Regions from separate parts of the Olsenella sp. DNF00959 genome, predicted to be linked through region 2. Evidence: riboswitches for the same ligand, from Rfam matches in the RefSeq annotation. Region 2 holds a riboswitch; the other holds the start of a gene.

Region 1 (9,030 bases), on a different contig from region 2:
TCGCCGAGACCACCTATTCGCCCAATGCCACCTTGATAGGAGGACCCGCAAACGACCAGCTCTCCATCACGACTGCCGATCTGGCATGGCACGAGACTCGCGTCGCTTCCCACCGCACCCACTGGCACGTCAAGCCCTACAGCCCTCGCAGACAGTCGCCCGATGACATCCATTCCCAGCAACTCCCGGGCGGGCAGCTCGTGGTCCTGATCCTTTCCCGTGACTGTCCCGGATGCGTCACCCCCACCTGGCTTTTCAAGCTCACTCAGGATGCCAGAGCATAGTTCTGCGCTCTTCCGTGCCCCGGCCTGCCTTGCCATGAACGACGCGGCTAGCACGGCTCCTGCCAGGGCCAGCAAAGTGACCCCAACGCGCGTCCAGGGAATGTGGCGGCCGCCAGTCCTCCGAACAGGCGCCATATTAGGAACCATCCCCATCACGCCTCTTGTACACACCCACAACGATGCAGGTCAGGCCAACGAGCAGAATCCCCCCGACCAAGGGGAGGTTGAGCGGGTCTCCCGTCTTGGGAAGCTTGCCCGGACCCTTGGGCGTGGTTGGCGTGTGGCTGTTAGTGACCATGAAGGTCGACGTTCTGACGGACCCATCATCACTGCGTGATACCGTTGCCGAGGAGCTGATGGAGCAGGTGTACCCGCCAAGCGTATCGGTGACCTCGCGAACGGACCAATCGCCCTTGCCCTCCCAGGCGTAGGACCAGTCGTTGCTGGAATTGAGCTCCACGGTGTTATAGAGACGTGTTCCATCGAAGATTTGGACAGTGACTGATGACGGACGCGTTCCGCGGGAGTCTCCCTTCCACAGCTTTATTACCTTATTCTCGAAGTGCTCAACTGACACCTTGTCCACCTTGTCAGCTCTGACGGTGCGCGCGTATGCATAAGTGCCATCCGCTTTCATTGCCGGAACGCTTATCAGGTACGGTTTCGAGATATACGTCGTTCCGTCAACTGTCGTGGTGTCGGCAATGATGAGATACATGCCCGGCTTCAGGCCGGTCAAGCTGGCACTGCCGGACGCCGCTACCGCACTTGCGCTCTCGAAGCCAGATGCGCCAGCGACAACATAGCCGCTATATGTCTGGGCAATGGCCTCCAGAGTTGCTGCGCTTGTCTCGTCCGTGAGGTCTGCGGGGTCATAGCCTGATGCAGAGACTGCCTCTGCCAATGCGGGAACCGCAGAAAGCTTGCCGTCGGCACCCATGGACGCCACGCGATACGCCGTGAACCTCTGTCCTTCCGCCTTGCAATCGCTCAGCGTGATGGTGCATGACGCATCGGTATCGACCACCCCAGCCGCATATGTCCGCGCAGGCAGCAAGAGCCCCACGACACAGGCCAAAAATAGAAGGGCAAGCGCACGAAGCCCACGCACCTCGTGCCTGCGCATGATGTCGTCCTTCAACTTTCTGCCCTTCCTTTCCTATCTGCCCGCCCCGCGCTCCGAGTACCCCGCGCAAGTGACCGGTTCCGTACGAGGCCCACGACCGAGACCACCCCGATCACCGCTACCGAAAATACCGTGGCGACGAGCAGCGGGTCAATGCGCTCTGCGTCAGCGGTGACGTCCGTGACCGACTCATTGGGCACCCTATGCCCACGTACGAGCAGCCGATGGGTGTTGACCCCATAGGGAGTGCATGTAACGAGCGTGCAGTAGTCCTGTCCATCATCAATTGCAAGGTCTTCCAACTGGTCGGGTAGGACAGTCCTAATCTGGTCCACCTGGTAGGTCAGCGTCTGATCCACCACGTGCAACGTGAACAGGTCACCCTCCTCGAGTTGGTCTATGTCTGTAAACAAACGCGCCGACGGAAGTCCACGGTGGCCGGAGATCACGGTGTGCGTGCCCTCCCCACCAACAGGAAGCGAGGAGCCCGGAATGTGTCCGATGGCAACTTGCAGGATGGTGTCATCGGTACCGTGGTAGATGGGCAGGTTCACTCCTATCCTGGGAATCTTGATATAGCCCATGATTCCCGTGCCCGTGACGTCGAGGAGGCCCTCGTACTCGGCGCGCTCCTCGTCGCTGAGGCGGAACCGGTCCTTCCCGTGCGAGAGCCCCTCGTTATAGGAGACGGCGGCATCCCACAGCTCCTGGTTCCTCTCTGCGGAGTTGCCCCTCACGGCCTCCTCGTACGTCGCGATGGCCTGCGACTGGTGCATGCCGTTCCACCAGTCGCCCACGCTGGGATAGAGCAGCAGGCCGACGCCGACCACGAGGACAAGCGCGAGGAGTGTCTCTGGAATCCTCTTCTTCATGTGCGTCTGACCGACCTGCCCGCTCCGCCTTGCCCGAACACCTTGCCAAGAAGCCCCTCGCGCGGGGTGGGGGGTACCCCACCCCGCCGAAGTCATGGGGGGACGCGCCCCGCCTATCCCTCGAGCCCGTTGTTGCGACGGCGGACGGCAAAGCCGACGCCGGCGGCGACCACGAGCACGATGCCCGCCACATAGAGGACGGTGGTGCCCATCCCGCCCGTGGAGGGCAGCGTGGAGCCGGACTTGTTCACCACGGTGGTGGTGATGGAGCCAGCGTCCTTGTCGACGGTCGCCTTCTGGGTGCCAAGATCGACCTGGCCCGTGGTGGCAACGCCGTTGATGCTGGTCAGCGTCTTGCCCGCGTCGTCCTTGACGGAGGTGACGCTGAACTCGACGTCCGCGAGCTTGTTGTAGCCAGACGGGACGGTGGTCTCCTCGAGCTTGTAGTCGCCATCATCCAGGCCCTTGAACTCGAAGGTCGTGCCAGCGCCCGCGACGATTTCCTTGACCTTGTTGTAGGCGCCCTGGGCGTCCTTCTTGTACAGGGTGAAGCCGGCGCCGGCAAGCGGCTGGCTGGCCTCGTTGACCTTGTTCACGACGACCTTGTACGTGAACACGATGACGGTGTCCTCGGGCGTCTTGCCGTGATGCTGATCGTTGTTGGAGTCGTTGGAGAACTCGATGTTGCTGGAGTTGACGTTGCCCGCAGAGCCGATGTTGGCACCGGTGAGCAACTCGGAGGTGTACTCGACCGTCACCGTGGAACCGGCGTGGGCAGCGGTCTGCTTGAGGTCGCTGAAGACGACGTCGAAGCCGGCGGGGGTGACGTTGACGGAGTACGCGCTGGAGTCGACCTCAGTGCCGTCGATCTTCACGACGACGCTCTGGGGGTCGCCCAGCTGGCTCTTGTTGTACGTGTCGTGGAACGCGAAGTAGTACGGCTGCGTGTAGCTGGCGTAGTCGGAGGCGACGGTGCCGGTCAGCTTGAACGGCACGGCATCGCCGATGTCGTAGTCAGCCGTGTTCTGCCACTCGGAGGTCGTCCCGGTGGTGTCGTTCGTGTCCTTGACCTCCTTCTTGGAGGTCGTGGTGGTGTCCTTGGCGGTCACTGCCGTGTCGCCCACCACCTGCAGCATGTACTTGGAGTACGTGTCGCTGGTCAGCGACTCGGTGACGTCCTTGATGAAATAGTAGCCGTCGCCGACGACGTCAATGCTGCCATTGTCGGAGGCGAACTTTGTCGTGGACAGGTTGGCCGCGATGACCTTTGCCAGCGCCTCGGCGTCGGTGGACTTGTCGGTGATGCCGCTCATGGCCGCCGCCGCGGTCACGGCGTCGGTTGCGTCGGCGAACTTGGAGCCGATGACGGGGTCGGCCTTCAGGGCGGCGAGCAGGGCGTCGCCGTTCACGCCGGAGCCCCACGTGATGTTCTGCAGCTGCTTGCTCGCACTGTCATACGTACCCGTGAACACCTGGTAGGCCTCGTAGGAGTGCGTGTCGACCTGGCCGCTGGGCTCGCTCACCGTGACGGTGTGGAGAGTCGTCGCGTCAGCGAACGCGGAGGCGGGGACCAACGCGAGCGCCATCACGACCGCGGCGACCACGGCGAAGACCCCCGTGAGCCTCTTCCTTAGTTCTCTCATTCGTACCTTCCTTCTCTCTTTCCACTTGCCGCATGCGCTCGGCATGCCTCGAACCTTGGTGGGCCCCAGGGACCCGGTCGCGTACCTTGCCAAGCTAAGGCCCATGACCTCGTGCACCCCTCATCCGACTCCACCTCCCACGCCTCTTCCACTCCCGTGCCTCTTCCATCCAGCCACCGGTCGCGGTCCACCCCCGTTCGGGCCTTCGTCACAGGGACCCGAGCCCCGAGGGGGGCCACACGCGCAGGGCCAACCTGCCCTCCACCTGGTCGGCGGAGATGCAGCCCACCTGGGACGTGCGGGAGTCCACCGACACGCTGCGGTGGTCGCCCATGACGAAGTACCTCCCCTCGGGCACCTGGTAGGGAAGCGCGATGTCGCACTGGCCCTTGCTCTTGGCGCCCGCCTGGAGGTAGGGCTCGTCCATGGGCTGGCCGTTGACGCTCACGTTGCCGGCCTCGTCGATGTCAACCCAGTCTCCGGGACCTGCGATCACCCGCTTGACCAAGGACTTGTTGTTGTAGCTGAAGGCGACGAGGTCCCCCGTCCCGATGTCACCGCCCTTGGTGGCCAGCACGACGTCGCCCTCGGAGAGCGTCGGCACCATCGAGTCGCCGTAGATCCTGAAGAGGGGGAACACGAGCAGCGATCCCAGGACAGATGCGGCGAACACGATGCCCAGGACCGCGACGGCGTTCTTGGCCGCGCGGCCCCTGCCGTGCTGGCGCCGCACGCGCTCGTACTCCCGCCTGACCTGGTCCGTCGTCGGCAGGACGGCTACGGCGAGCGTCTCGCGCAGGTGCGCGGCGCGCCTCGGGGACGCGGACGGGCCTTTGGGGACGCCGGAGGCGCCGTCCCGACTCGTCGTCATCGCCGCACCTCCGTCCCCGCCTCACCCGACCGGGGCTCCACGCCGCCGGTGGCGCCTTCCCCGGAAAGGGGCATCCCGATGCTGCGCTTGTAGATGTCTATGGCACGCTGGGCGTCCTCGAACATGCCCGCCAGCCTCAGCGACGCCTCGGCCAGGGACTCCGAGTCGGCAGCCGTGACGCTGCACTCCCTGACCCTCCGCTGCGCCTCGTCGAGCTGGCCGCGCAGGCGCTCGTTCTCCTCCATGGCGTCCTCGAGCAGCTGGAGCAGCTGCAGGCGGCTGAGGCCCCTGAGGTCGACCCCCTGGGGCTCGGTGCGCGAGGCTTCGGGGGCGGACATGCCCACGAACCTGCCAAGGCGTCCGCCGAGCGGCCAGCGGGAGGGCGAGCCGGCGCGTCCATGCGCCGACCGCTCCGCCTCGCCGTTCCTCTGGAACCTGTTGCCGCCCATGCCCCGACACCCCTCACGACTGGAGCTTGCGTGTGTCACCTCTGCGGGCCGGGCCCCGCAGGTGGCCTTGTCTCGCACGCCAGGAAAGCCGCCACGCCAGACGCGCCCCTGCTGGCGCGACACCCCGGCGCGACATCATGAATTCGCTTGGTTTCTTCGCTAATAGGAAACAGTCAGACACCTCCCCTCTGCGCGAGAACGGATGCAGCTGGCTGCCATTTAAGGCCCTGTAGCTTTGCGTCGCTACCTTTCGATAGCTTTGCCACGCATAGAATAGAGTCTTTTTTTTTTTTTTTTTTGTCAATCGCCCCCCGCACGTAAGTTCCTCAGGCGGCCTCGTCGTCCACACAAAGCCGACAATGGGCCCTCGCCTTCCGCTCCCCCGTCGCCTTGTGGCCGACTTGGCGGGTGCCTTGGCATCCCTTGCACGCGGCTGTGGCTACGGATATGATTCGTCCTTAACACGGGTCGTTTTGCCTGGCATTTCCAACGGGACCCATGCCCCTTCGGCCTGGCGGGCCCGGGTGTCGGGAGGCCGTCGGGACCCCGGCCGTCCCGTCCGTTTGCCCCGCCAGCCAACGACCCGCATCGCCATGGGGAGAGCACCTTGGACATATCCACGCTGGGCGTACCGTTCTACCCCGGGGCCACCCCCAAGGACCACCTGATGGTCGCCCTCGGCCTCACCCGGCTCACGGACGGGGAGCGGCGCTACGTGCTCGACTTCAACCTGCTGGGCGGGGCCATCCTCTCCCTGAGCACCGTCGTCCTCGAGGTCATCATGCTCGCGCAGAACTTCTCGCGCGGGATGCAGCCGAGGTGGTCCAAGCCGTCGGGTGGGCCTGGATCATCCAGCACCGCGTGGCCTACGCAGTGCAGCTCGCGAGCGCGCTCGTCCTCCTCGCGGGAACGGTGCGCCACTACTTCGGGAGGCCCCTCGGGACGGGCGCAAGCTGGGTCCTGCTTGCGCAGTACATAGTCATCGCCCTGGCCTTCGGGATGTTCATAGCCCGCTGGGATGCGAACCGGGGGCATGGGGTGTACGCCCTTCTCACGCAGATGGTGGCCCTCGCCTGCATCTTCTCCATCAGGCCCTCCATCTTTGTGCCCGGCTGCCTGCTTGCCATGCTCGTAACCACGCATCACGCCAACGAGCTGGGCCTGTTGAGCCATGGCGACAGGGTCAACCTGACCATGCTCTTCGTGATCATCGTGGTGTCCTGCTGCATGAAGTACTACTCGACGGTGCGCATAGCCCGCGACCGCCTGCTCCTCCAGGAGCAGGCGCACAGCGACGGCCTGACCGGCCTGGGCAACGTCCATGCCCTCAGGCAGGACATGCCGCGCCTCGTGGGAGGCCGAATCAGCGCCTCGGTGCTGGATGTGGACGGCTTCAAGCTCTGCAACGACAGGCTCGGGCATGCCGTGGGCAACACGATCCTCGCACTGCTGGCCGACGCCCTGCTCGAGTCCTTTGGCCCCCAGGGCACCTGCTATCGCACAGGCGGGGACGAGTTCGTGGTGATATCCGTCGACCTGCCGGAGAGGGAGCAGAGGGCGCTCGTCGACGACGCCCTGGCACGCTTCCACTCCAATGCCTCCGCGAGGGGGATCCAGATTGACGGGAGGCCCATCACGGTGTCCGCCGGAACCGCCCATGGGTCCGTGGGCAAGGCCTCTGACGTGGACGACCTGCTGCAGCTTGCCGACCAGTCAATGTATCGCATGAAGGAGAGGCGCCGGGAGCTGCTTGCGGGCGCGGGCCACCAGGAAGTTGGTGGCGGCACGAGCTAGGGGCCGGGCCCGCCCAGGGCCAGGGCGGCGTCAAGGGACACCAGGACTCCCCTGCCGCCGTCACGGGCGCGGCCACGCCCTGGCCGGTCGCCCGCAACCGCACGGCCACCGCCAGAGGATGCATGCATCATGACCGCAAAAAGCAAGAGGGACCCCGGCTTGTCCGGGGTCCCTCTTGCGTCACCGCTGCCGACGAGGCGTGGGACTAGAGCTTGATCTCGATGTCCACGCCCGCGGGAAGGTCGAGGCGCATGAGCGAGTCGACGGTCGAGGAGCTGGGGTCGAGGATGTCGATGAGGCGCTTGTGGGTGCGCATCTCGAACTCCTCGCGCGAGTCCTTGTCCTTGTGGGGCGAGCGGATGACCGTGTAGAGGTTGCGCTCGGTGGGCAGGGGGATGGGGCCGGACACGCGGGCGCCGGTCTTCTGGGCGGTGTCCACGATGAGCTTTGCGGACTGGTCCACTACCTCGTGATCGTAGCCCTTGAGGCGAATCCTGATCTTCTGGCTTGACACTTCAAATACCTCCATCGAATAGCGGCTGCGAGTTGCTCGCGCTGCCATTGGCTACTTTTGCTTACGAGGCGCTTCCGCCGTTCTTGCTGACGATCTCCTCGCGGACGTTCTTGGGAACGGGCTCGTAGGAGTCGAACTGCATGGTGTAGGAAGCACGGCCCTGGGTCTGGGAGCGCAGGTCGGTGGCATAGCCGAACATCTCGCCCAGGGGTACCTTGGCCCTGATGAGCTTGGTGTTGGCGCGATCCTCCATGCCCTCGATCTTGCCGCGACGGCCGCTCAGGTTGCCCATGACGTCGCCCATGTACTGCTCGGGCGTCTCGACCACGACGGACTCGACGGGCTCGAGGAGCACGGGGTCGGACTTGGCGAGGGCGTTCTTAATCGCCATGGAGCCGGCGATCTTGAAGGCGGCCTCGGAGGAGTCGACCTCGTGGTAGGAGCCGTCGACCAGGGTGACCTTCACGTCCTGGACGGGGTAGCCGGCGATGACGCCGGTCTCCAGAGCCTCCTGGATGCCCTTGTCCACAGAGGGGATGTACTCCTTGGGGATGGAGCCGCCGACGGTGGCGTCAACGAACTCGTAGCCAAAGCCGGCCTCCATGGGCTCCAGGTCGATGATGGCGTCGCCGTACTGGCCGCGGCCGCCGGACTGGCGGACGAACTTGCCCTGCACGTGCTGCACGGCCTTGCCGGCGGTCTCGCGGTAGGCGACCTGGGGCTTGCCCACGTTGCACTCGACGTGGAACTCGCGGCGCAGGCGGTCGACGATGATCTCGAGGTGCAGCTCGCCCATGCCGGCGATGATGGTCTGGCCGGTCTCGTGGTCGGTGTGCACCTGGAAAGTCGGGTCTTCCTCGGCGAGCTTGGCCAGGCCTACGGACATCTTGTCCTGCTCGGCCTTGGACTTGGGCTCGACCGCGACGTCGATGACGGGCGCGGCGAACTCGATGGACTCGAGCACGATGGCGTGCTTCTCGTCGCAGAGGGTGTCGCCGGTGGAGGTGTTCTTGAGGCCGACGCAGGCGACGATGTCGCCGGCGGAGCACTCCTCGCGGTCGACGCGGTCGTTGGCGTTCATCTCGAGGATGCGACCCAGGCGCTCACGGTTGTCCTTGACCGAGTTGTAGACGTAGCTACCGGACTCGGCCTGGCCGGAGTACACGCGGATGTAGGTGAGCTTGCCGACGAAGGGGTCGGTCATGATCTTGAAGGCGAGGGCGGAGAAGGGCTCCTTGGGGTCCGCGTGACGGACCTCGTCCTCGCCCTTCAGGTTCTTGCCGTCGATCTCGGTGACGTCGAGGGGGCTGGGCAGGTAGTCCACGACGGCGTCGAGGAGCTCCTGGATGCCCTTGTTCTTGTAGGCGGAGCCCACGAAGACGGGGTTCATCTCGCCGGCGAGGACGCCCTTGCGAATGGCGGCCTTGAGCTGGTCGACGGAGATCTCCTCCTCCATGAGGATGGCCTCCATGAGCGC
Region 2 (9,030 bases):
TCAGGGGCACCGGCCCGACCGATGCCATCAATCACCAGAACCACCAGCCCGGGCAGGGGGACGACCCTTGCCCATCCCTTTGGCATGCCCATTGCCGCGGGCGTGCCCAGCAAGGACCTTTCCACGTCTGCCGCGCAAGCTGCTGCCGACTAGGACGACGACTCCTGCAGTCACCATCACAAGCATCATCAGAAGGCCTCCCACGCGAATCCAACGCTCCATCACGAGGTCGGGAGAGTCGCTGGGATTGGCAGCCTGGACGACGAGCCTTGCAATGCCCCTGGGCACCTCCTGCGTACCCCCCTCTTGCACGCGCTCGCAGATGACAAGATAGCGCTGGTAGTTATGCCTGTAGGGGTGACAGGTGAACAGGGTGACCAGATCGCGTCCGGCCTGGGGACGCAGCGCGTCGGCATCGTCGGAAGATATGACCTTCGTCTCGACGACCCGATACGTGAGACTGTCCCACAGAGTGTCGATGGTGAGCAGGTCACCCAGTTCCATGTCCTCTATGTCACGGAACATCCGCAGCCCATGCCATACGCTCCTGTGCGCAGCTATGACGCAGTTGTCCCCCTGTCCGCCAAGGGGGGCCGAGGTGCCCGAAATAACAGTGGCACCCACTGCCATGTGGTCCGTCGTTGCGTTCAGCAGGAGCGGAAGGGTCTCGTCCAGGCGAGGAATGGTTATGGACCCGATGACGTCCTCTTCCAGCCCCATTCCCTCGAGGCCGGAGACGTCGACGCCTATGCCCCAGGGGTCGTTGATGGCTCCCCCGTTCCCGTTCCTTACCTTCTCGTTGTAATGCAAGAGGTACCTGTAGGCAGGATCGCCACTCTTGGCACGCCCGTTGCCTTCCGTCGCCTGCGCGTCAGCATCCCTGGCATCCTTTGCCATAGCATCGCTCACCATTTCGCTGGCCGATCTCTGTGCGACGCAGGAGTCGATTTCGGGGTACAGAAGCACGGCAGATCCGAGAAGAAACACGGCAACACCAAGGGCGGTCGATGCGACTTTCCTCTTTCCATTCGCCATGTTTGCCTCCTCTCGGATACGTCGTGACCTGTCCTACCGTGCGTTGTGCCTCACGTGGAAACACCGTGCATCCCGTACTGCCGCCGAGCTAGCTTCTGAAGTGACGTCCCCTTCGTCCGTCATCTACCACCTTGCTGGCAACGTCACCTGAGGTGCCCTTGCGGCGTCTAAGAACAAAGATGCCTATTCCCACTCCAACAGTAACCGCAAGCCCCATGAGCGAATAGACGAGGAGCGAGTTCTCCTGCACGTTGCGTATCAGGCCGTTCAGCGAGGCCGGTCTGGACTGGAGGTCGATCCATTCCTGGGGGACGTCGCAGCGCTCCGCATGCACGAGGAGCCGATGGGTGTTGACTCCGTAGGGAGTGCAGGTGACCAGGGTGCAGAGGTCGCGACCTGGCTCTATCACAAGCGAGCTAGTCTCCTCGGGCAGCACTGTCTCGACCGAATAGACCCGGTAGGCATGATCCTCGCCCAACACCTGAATCACGAAGTAGTCCCCGACCGCAAGCCTGTCCAGGCCATCAAAAATCCTGACCGATGGCAATCCCGTATGCCCTGCCAGGACACTATGCGAAGAATCACCTCCTATAGGCAGTGACGTACCCTGCAAGTGACCGGCACCCTTCTGAAGAACCTCGTCGTCGGTCCCGTGATATATGGGAACTCTATCGAGACCGAGCTTTGGAATGGAGATGGAGCCCATCATGCCATCACCCAGCACGTTGAGAAGGGAACCGTACTCCCCCTCGCTGACAGCCTTTTGGGAGGGGTCAAAGGGGTCTGTGACCACGGTCTTGCCAGCAAGGAGACGATCGTTGTAGTCGTAGGCGTCCTGTTTCTGCGTGCTGAGGTCCTCTTGGTGGAGGGACGAAACGGCTTGGTCCTGATTCCAACTCACCTGGGCCTGAGCCCGCTTATAGAAGAAGTCGCTTACATAGGGATAGGCAACGAGGGAGGCACCGCCCACGAAAATCAGGACGGCAAGGACCATGATTGGCCTTTTCCTCACGGTCCCTCCCAATGCAGCTCCCATCACCTGTTGTTGGAGCGAGAAGGACAGACCTTCTCGCGCAATCACATTCCCGATTGCCTCGCGGGAACCGCCTCAGATAAGGCGGTTCCCGGAGAGGCGAACGCATCCTAGGAAACGAGCACCTACGCCTCGTTCTTGCGGCTGCGAGCAACGATCACACCAGCGGCGGCCATCAGGCCAACGCCAACGACCGTCAGAGCCACGGTGCCAGCGCCACCCGTGACGGGCAGTCCAGGCTGGGGAACGTTGACGATGCTGCCGGCGTCGTAGAAGTTGAGGTACTCGCCGGTACCCTCATGCTCGATGGTGATGGTGTAGCCGCCACCGGGGTTCGAGGTCTTGGTTGCCTTGAAGGTGACGGTTTTGATATCACTGGAGGGAGTATAGCCAGCGGGAGCCTTGGTCTCCTTGACATAGAAGGTGCCCTCGCCGAAGCCCTTGGCGGTGCCGATGCCCTGAGCGTTGGTGGTCAGCTTGATGACGCTACCGTTCTCGTCGACCATCGGATGCTCGCAGGCCGAATCGGTGTACACGGTGAACTCGGCACCCTGGAGGGGCTTGGGCGAGGCGGTATCGTTGTCCACCTTGACGAGCTTGAGTCCGAAGGTGCTGTTGTCGACGTGATCCGTGACCGTGTCGTTGGAATGCTCGTCATAGGGGTTGTTGGCGAACTCGAGCGTGATGGTGTTCACGTCGGGGGTGTTCACCACGGCGCTGGAGTTGATCTTGCCGCCATACTTGATGGTCAGCTTCTGACCAGCATTGTAGGTCGAGAAGAACGCTGCGGCTGCATCGGACTTGATCTCAGCGACGAAACCATCTGCATTATGCGTGATATCGAAGCTCCCGGAAACATCGGTCGAGCCAACCATGATGGAGAAGCCCACGGCCTTCATGTAGGTGAGGCCCGCGGTCATGGTATCGGTAACCTTGAACTTCCTGTTGGTGGCGTTGCTGGGATACTGAGGGATGGTCACCTCAGCGGTATAGGGGATGACCTGACCCACGGAGTACTGGGAGGTGTTGTGGGTGTCGGCGTCCTCGCCGGTAGCCTTCTTGTCGATGGTGACCGGGGTGTTCTTCACGGCGATGCTGCCGTCGTTCAGCTTGTACGAGACACCGCCGGTCTCAGCCGTGTACTCGAGCTTGGCGATGGACCACTGATAAACGACCTTGCCGCTGGCAGGGGTGACCTTCACCAGGTACTCGCCCGCGGAAAGGCCGGTGAACTCGACGGAAGTGCCGGTCGCGGTCTTCTGGGGCTGGGCCACCGCACCGAGATTGGCGCTCGAACCGATGGTCTCGGCCGCCTTCTTCATCTCCACGCTGTCGGAGGCATAGACCTTGTAAGCGTCGAATGAGATGCCATAGTCGGCGGCGAACTCGTGCTTGAGGGTATTGTCTCCCTGGATGGTGGTGTTGACGATCTTGTAGATGTCAACCTTGTCTCCATCCGTCAGACCGGTGACGGTGAGCTTGCCGGTTGCCGTACCCTGGTTGGCGGCAGTCACACCCGTCGTCTCTGCAAGCGCTGCAGACGGGAAGAAGACGCCCAGAGCAAGCACCATCGCAAACAGCGTGGATAGCAATGCCTTGAACCGTCCCTCCATAGAAATACCGTGCATCATATGGTGCTCCTCTCTATTGCCACGTACTACCTTCGCTCCCTATTCATCCGGCTGACGCCGGCTTTGGGATAATTGGTGTGCCGTCCTCCCAGCTATGTGTGCTCGTCCGACGACTTCGCGCAAAAAACAGCCGGCTGCCCCCCTTGCGGAGAATGCAGCTGGCTACCAGTTAAGGCCCTATAGCTTTGCGTCGCTGCCTTTCGGCAGGTTTGCCAAGTTTAATTTTTTGCTTAAGGCGATTTTAAAGGAAGAGTAGGGATAGCTTCAAGCTGAATTTCAAAATAGAGAGGATCAGAAGGTGCGACCTGTTGACCCGCAGCTTCCGACCCCGTGTCCGGCAGCTCTTGCGCTCGTTCGTCGAGACCATCGTTTTTCAGAGTATCCAGCAAAGCCGCATCGTGCAAAAATAAGGGAGCTAGTTCGTTGAAGTAGGTACAGATGAACAATGGGATGGGATACGACATAAGCATCGAGAGTGTAGGTGGGCCCCACCCGCTATCTGTCAGAGAGGTGCTGCAGGTCTCTTTCGGGTTCAGGCGACAAACCCCCTTCGAGAGGAGCTTCATCACCAACGCCAACCTGAACTATGGCGCCATCCTGTCCTCGATCGTGGCCGTGCTGGAATGCTACATGCTGCAGAACAGCGCCAGGATGTCTAGCAACCCCCAAGTGGTCGAAAAAATGGGAATGAGCTGGATCGCCCAGCACAGCGCTGCTTATGCCATCCAGATGCTGAGCGCCCTGTTCCTCATTGCCTGTACCCTCGCCGTACGTAATTGCAGAAAAAGGCCGTGCAACGAGCTACTCTCGCGTGCCGCTATCATCCAGTTCATCGTAATATGCATCGCGTTCGGGATTTACATCTCACTCGGAGACATCGCGCGCAGCAACGGCATGTACGCGTTTCTCACCCAGATGGTCAGCATCGTCTGCATCTTTGTCGTCAAGCCTTTCATCTTTATCCCAATACTGTTCGGCACCTTCAGCTTCATGCTCCACGCCGCAAATGAAGCGGGCGCACTGACCCATGGTAGCACCGTCAATCTGCAGATACTCTGCCTCACACTTATGACCTCCTGCTGCATTAAGCACTACAAGTACGTGCGGGGGGCGCAAACGCGCGAGCGGCTGGCGCGTTACTCGTATCACGACGAGCTCACGGGGCTGCACAACACCCGAGCACTGCAGCAGGACCACGCGAGGTGGGTGGGAAAGCGGATCGCCTTCGCGATCATCGACATCGACAACTTCAAGCACTACAACGACGCCTTCGGACACCTCATGGGAGACCGCATCCTGTCCCTTCTTGCCTCGGGGATGTCCATCAACCTCGACGAGCACACCCGCATCTACCGCATGGGAGGGGACGAGTTCGCGCTGGTCTCGTCGAGCCTGGGAAAAGAGGGACTTCGTGCGTACATCGAGCATGGCAGGGCATCGTTCCAGACGAGGGCGAGCCAGAATGGCCTCGAAGCGCAGGGTCACCCCCTGGGCTTCTCCATCGGCATCGCCGAGGACCTGGTCAGCAGCACCGAGGACGTGCAGCGCCTCATGCGCGAAGCCGACAGGGCGATGTACGAGGAGAAGCGGAAGCGTCACGCGCGACGTGACTCCGTGGAGGTCGAACTCGGGGGCTAGCAGGGCGTTGAGCGCTCGCGCCAAGCCCAACAGCAACGACCCCAGTCAGTAGATCCGCCTGCCTTTGCCCGCAAGGCGCCCGCTCTTCGAACAGCGAAATGATGGCGATGGACCAAGTCTCGCGCTGGCGAAGTGACCCATGTCAGACCGTCAGCCATCCCCATGCAAAATGATCAATGCGACCCATGCAATAGTGCAGCGGTGCCGCAGACACTGCCAGAGGCACCACCGGGAAAGTGGTCGTTAAGGATACATACTTTGCATTTTTTTACAAGTTATGTATCCTTAAACGAGCATTTTTCAAGGAGGCAAGATCCATGGCGGAACTCTTCAGACGTGAGCTGTACCTCGAACGGCTAAGGCCTTTCTACGACACTGACCTCATCAAGGTCGTGACGGGCATGAGACGCTGCGGCAAGTCCTGCCTCATGCAGACCGTGATGGAGGAGCTGCGCGAGCGTGGGGTCGGCGAGGACCGCATCACCTACCTCGACCTCGACGCGAGGAGGTACCGGCGCGTGAGGGATCCCGACACCTTTGACAAGGCCATCGAGGCGGCCATAGGGGAGGACCCGCGCGGCAGCTACCTTTTCGTCGACGAGGTCCAGAATGTGGAGGGCTTCGAGGAAGTCGTCGAAGCATGGAGGCTCGAAGGCGTCTCGATTTTCATCACGGGCTCCAACTCCTACCTCCTCTCTGGGGAGCTCGCCACAAAGCTCACTGGGCGCTACGTCGAGCTTGAGCTCTTTACCTTGGCATTCCCCGAGTGGCTCGGCATGAGGGAGGCACTCGGCGAAGAGATCGGCCCTACGGCAGCGGAGTTCGAGCGATATCTGCGCGAAGGCGGCATGCCCGGCGCCGTGCGGCTCCCCAACCCTGCGGCACGCTCCGCTTACGTAGCGGACGTCATCGCCCAGGTCATCGAGAAGGACGTCAGCAGACGCGCCGGCAAGGTCCGCAATGCCGAAGCGTTCCGACGCGTCATGACATACATGGTCTCCAACTACGCGGCACCTACGAACTTCGCCAACATCGCCGAGGAGCTCCGCGAGGCTCAAGGGACGCCCGTCCTCGCGAGGACGGTCTCACGCTACGCAGGCTACCTGGAGGCCGCCAAGGTGCTCTATCGCTGCCCCACGTTCGACCTCAAGAGCAGGAGGAGCCTTCACGGAGGCGAGAAGCACTACCTCGCTGACCTCTCTCTTTACTACGCGCTCAACACGGACAACCAGGTCAGCTACGGCCCAGCCCTCGAGAACGTGGTCTACCAATATCTGAGGCGCCACGGATGGACGGTCAGCGTGGGACGCGTTGGCAGGTTGGAGGTGGATTTCATCGCACGGAAGGACCAGCGCTACGTTTATGTTCAGGTGTCGATGAGCATCGTCGACCAGAATGTGGAGGAACGGGAGTTCCGTCCGTTCTCGCTAATCAGGGATGGGTGGCCGCGCTACCTGCTCACCCTAGACCCCCTCCCCACGACGCGGGACGGCGTCACGCACCTCAACATCGCGGAGCTGATGGCTTCGGACGCCGACCTCTAGCAGGGCCTCTTGCGAGGCCTAACAAGGCCTAGCGAGGCATCTCTCCCCTGACGAGGGCGTCGACGGCGTCGGCCACCGCCTCGTCCTCCACGCGGCCCAGCTGCCGGCTCGCCGCTGCCTTCGCCTCCGGCGCCGCGCCCTCAACCGCGAACGAGAGCGGCACGTGCTCGAGCATGCTCACGTCGTTGCCACCGTCGCCGAACACCGCGACCTGGTCGAGGCCGACCCCCAGCCGCTCGCAGAGCACGTCGATGGCCGGGCCCTTGCCCCAGCCCGCCGTCATCACGTTGATCCAGCCCGGCTGCGGCACGTCGAAGGCCAGCTCGGGCAGCTCGGAGGCCAGGCGGTCCGCAAGCTCGTGCATGGCGGCGAGGTCTCCGTCGAGGAAGACGTTCGCCTTGACCGCGGAGGCCACCGGGACGTCGTCCACCACGCGGCAGCGCGCGGCGTACGAGGGAAAGCAGGCCTCGAGGTCGTCGAGCGAGCCCTGGACCAGCAGCGGCGTCGCGTCGTCGAAGACCACCGCGCCGGCTCCCTTGATGTCCCCCACCGCGCGCGCGAGCCGACGGAGCGGCCCCTGGGTCAGGAGTTCCTCGTGCACGAGCTCCCCGTCCAGGTAGACCTGCATGCCGTTGGAGGCCAGCGCCGTGGCGCAGCAGGCCTCGTCCCCGCCGAGCAGGGGGGCGATCCACTGGTGGCCTCGGCCGCTGGCGGGCCCGATGCGCAGGCCCGCGTCCAGCGCGCGGTGGAAGGCGGCGAGCGTGCGTCGTCCCACGACCTTCTGTCCGTAGGGCAGGATCGTGCCGTCGATGTCGGTCAGAATGAGTCGCACGTCGGTGGCCATGGGCCTTCTCCCCTGCCTCTGGGCTTCCTCGATTCGCGTGATGGGCGGACGGCTCGTGTGGCGCACGGGTGACTTCCGTCGTCGCATGCGGTCCGTCCGCGAACGCGCGGTTCGTCCACGAGTATAGTTGCGGAGGCTTTCCCGCGCCGCGAGGGGCCTGCCCGCGCTGAGAGGGGCCTGCCTACGTTGCGAGGGGCCTGCCCGCGCCGAAACGAACGGAGCTCCCATGAGATTCACCCACGTCGCCTTCGACCTGGACGGCACCCTCATCGACACCGACCCGCCTTTGCTCAGGACCTGGCAGCGCACGGCCCATGGCTATGGGCTCGACCTGCCGCTCGACAACTTCCGCGTCGCCTTTGGCATCACGACCGTGGACGCGCTCGGGCACCTGGGGCTGGACGTCGACCCCGACGAGTTCGTCCGGCGCTGGAACGACGACTACGCCGCCTTCGCCGACGAGACGGAGTACTTCCCCGGCGCTCGCGAGCTCCTGCGCGACCTGCGCGGCCACGGGCTGGGCCTGGGCGCCGTCACCTCCCGCGAGAGAGACGAGTACGGGATGTACTTTGGCAGGTTCGGGCTTGAAGGCCTGATGGACCACGTCGTCCTCGCCGACGCGACCGAGCGCCACAAGCCCGAGCCCGACCCCCTTCTGCACTTCGCCCGGCTCGCCGGCGCCGACCCCACGCGCTGCGCCTACGTGGGGGATCAGCCCACGGACGTCCAGGCCGCCCGCGCTGCGGGGTTCGCGTCGTGCCTCGTGGACTGGGATGGCACGCGACCCGCAGACGCTGGCGCGGACTTCGTCGCACGGGACTTCCGCGAGCTCGAGGACTTCCTGCTCGCGGGGTAGGCAGCTGTCCCACCCGTCACGACGCCGATGCGGCAACGTGCGGACGTCACTCTCCCCCGATTCCTTCCCCCGCCCAATGGAGGCACACATGCGCGTGTTTGACCTGCACTGCGACACGATCGACGCCCTCGCCCTGCGCGAGGTGGACGCCATAGGCAGCGTCCTCGGCCCCCTCGAAGACGATGACCTGCTGCACAACCGCCTCGCCCTGGACCTTACGCGCATGCGACAGGTCGCGGGCGACGGCTGGTGCCAGTGCTTCGCCATCTGGGTGCCCGAGGTCCTGGAGGGGACGCCCTTCTCGCCTCGTGCCGCCTATGAGCAGGCCCGGGACTACTTCGAAGAGCAGGTCCGACTGCACGCGGACCTCGTGGCGCAGACGCGCAACATGGGCGAGGCAGACGCCGTCGTCGCCTCCGGGCGCGTGGCAGCCTTCCTGACCCTCGAGG

What was found. Region 2 has a riboswitch for cyclic di-GMP ahead of HMPREF1868_RS04520 (SpaH/EbpB family LPXTG-anchored major pilin). Riboswitches for the same ligand answer to the same signal wherever they lie in the genome.
Region 1: it holds a riboswitch for cyclic di-GMP, as region 2 does, so the genes downstream of both, HMPREF1868_RS08150 (hypothetical protein) here and HMPREF1868_RS04520 (SpaH/EbpB family LPXTG-anchored major pilin) in region 2, are expected to answer to the same signal.

Annotation. Positions count from the first base shown of each region.
Region 1 covers NZ_KQ960133.1:278,716-287,745, reverse strand. The annotation lists gene HMPREF1868_RS09905 (hypothetical protein) at 1-338, opposite strand, end outside; gene HMPREF1868_RS08170 (Cna B-type domain-containing protein) at 421-1,425, opposite strand; gene HMPREF1868_RS08165 (class C sortase) at 1,422-2,282, opposite strand; gene HMPREF1868_RS08160 (isopeptide-forming domain-containing fimbrial protein) at 2,396-3,925, opposite strand; gene lepB (signal peptidase I) at 4,134-4,796, opposite strand; gene HMPREF1868_RS08150 (hypothetical protein) at 4,793-5,245, opposite strand; cyclic di-GMP riboswitch class I at 5,446-5,519, opposite strand; gene HMPREF1868_RS08145 (GGDEF domain-containing protein) at 6,065-7,039, shown strand; gene rpsJ (30S ribosomal protein S10) at 7,245-7,553, opposite strand; gene fusA (elongation factor G) at 7,615-9,030, opposite strand, start outside.
Region 2 covers NZ_KQ960127.1:171,672-180,701, reverse strand. The annotation lists gene HMPREF1868_RS04530 (class C sortase) at 28-1,035, opposite strand; gene HMPREF1868_RS04525 (class C sortase) at 1,124-2,029, opposite strand; gene HMPREF1868_RS04520 (SpaH/EbpB family LPXTG-anchored major pilin) at 2,194-3,696, opposite strand; cyclic di-GMP riboswitch class I at 3,850-3,923, opposite strand; gene HMPREF1868_RS04515 (GGDEF domain-containing protein) at 4,138-5,337, shown strand; gene HMPREF1868_RS04510 (ATP-binding protein) at 5,655-6,881, shown strand; gene HMPREF1868_RS04505 (HAD family hydrolase) at 6,910-7,725, opposite strand; gene HMPREF1868_RS04500 (HAD family hydrolase) at 7,952-8,581, shown strand; gene HMPREF1868_RS04495 (dipeptidase) at 8,670-9,030, shown strand, end outside.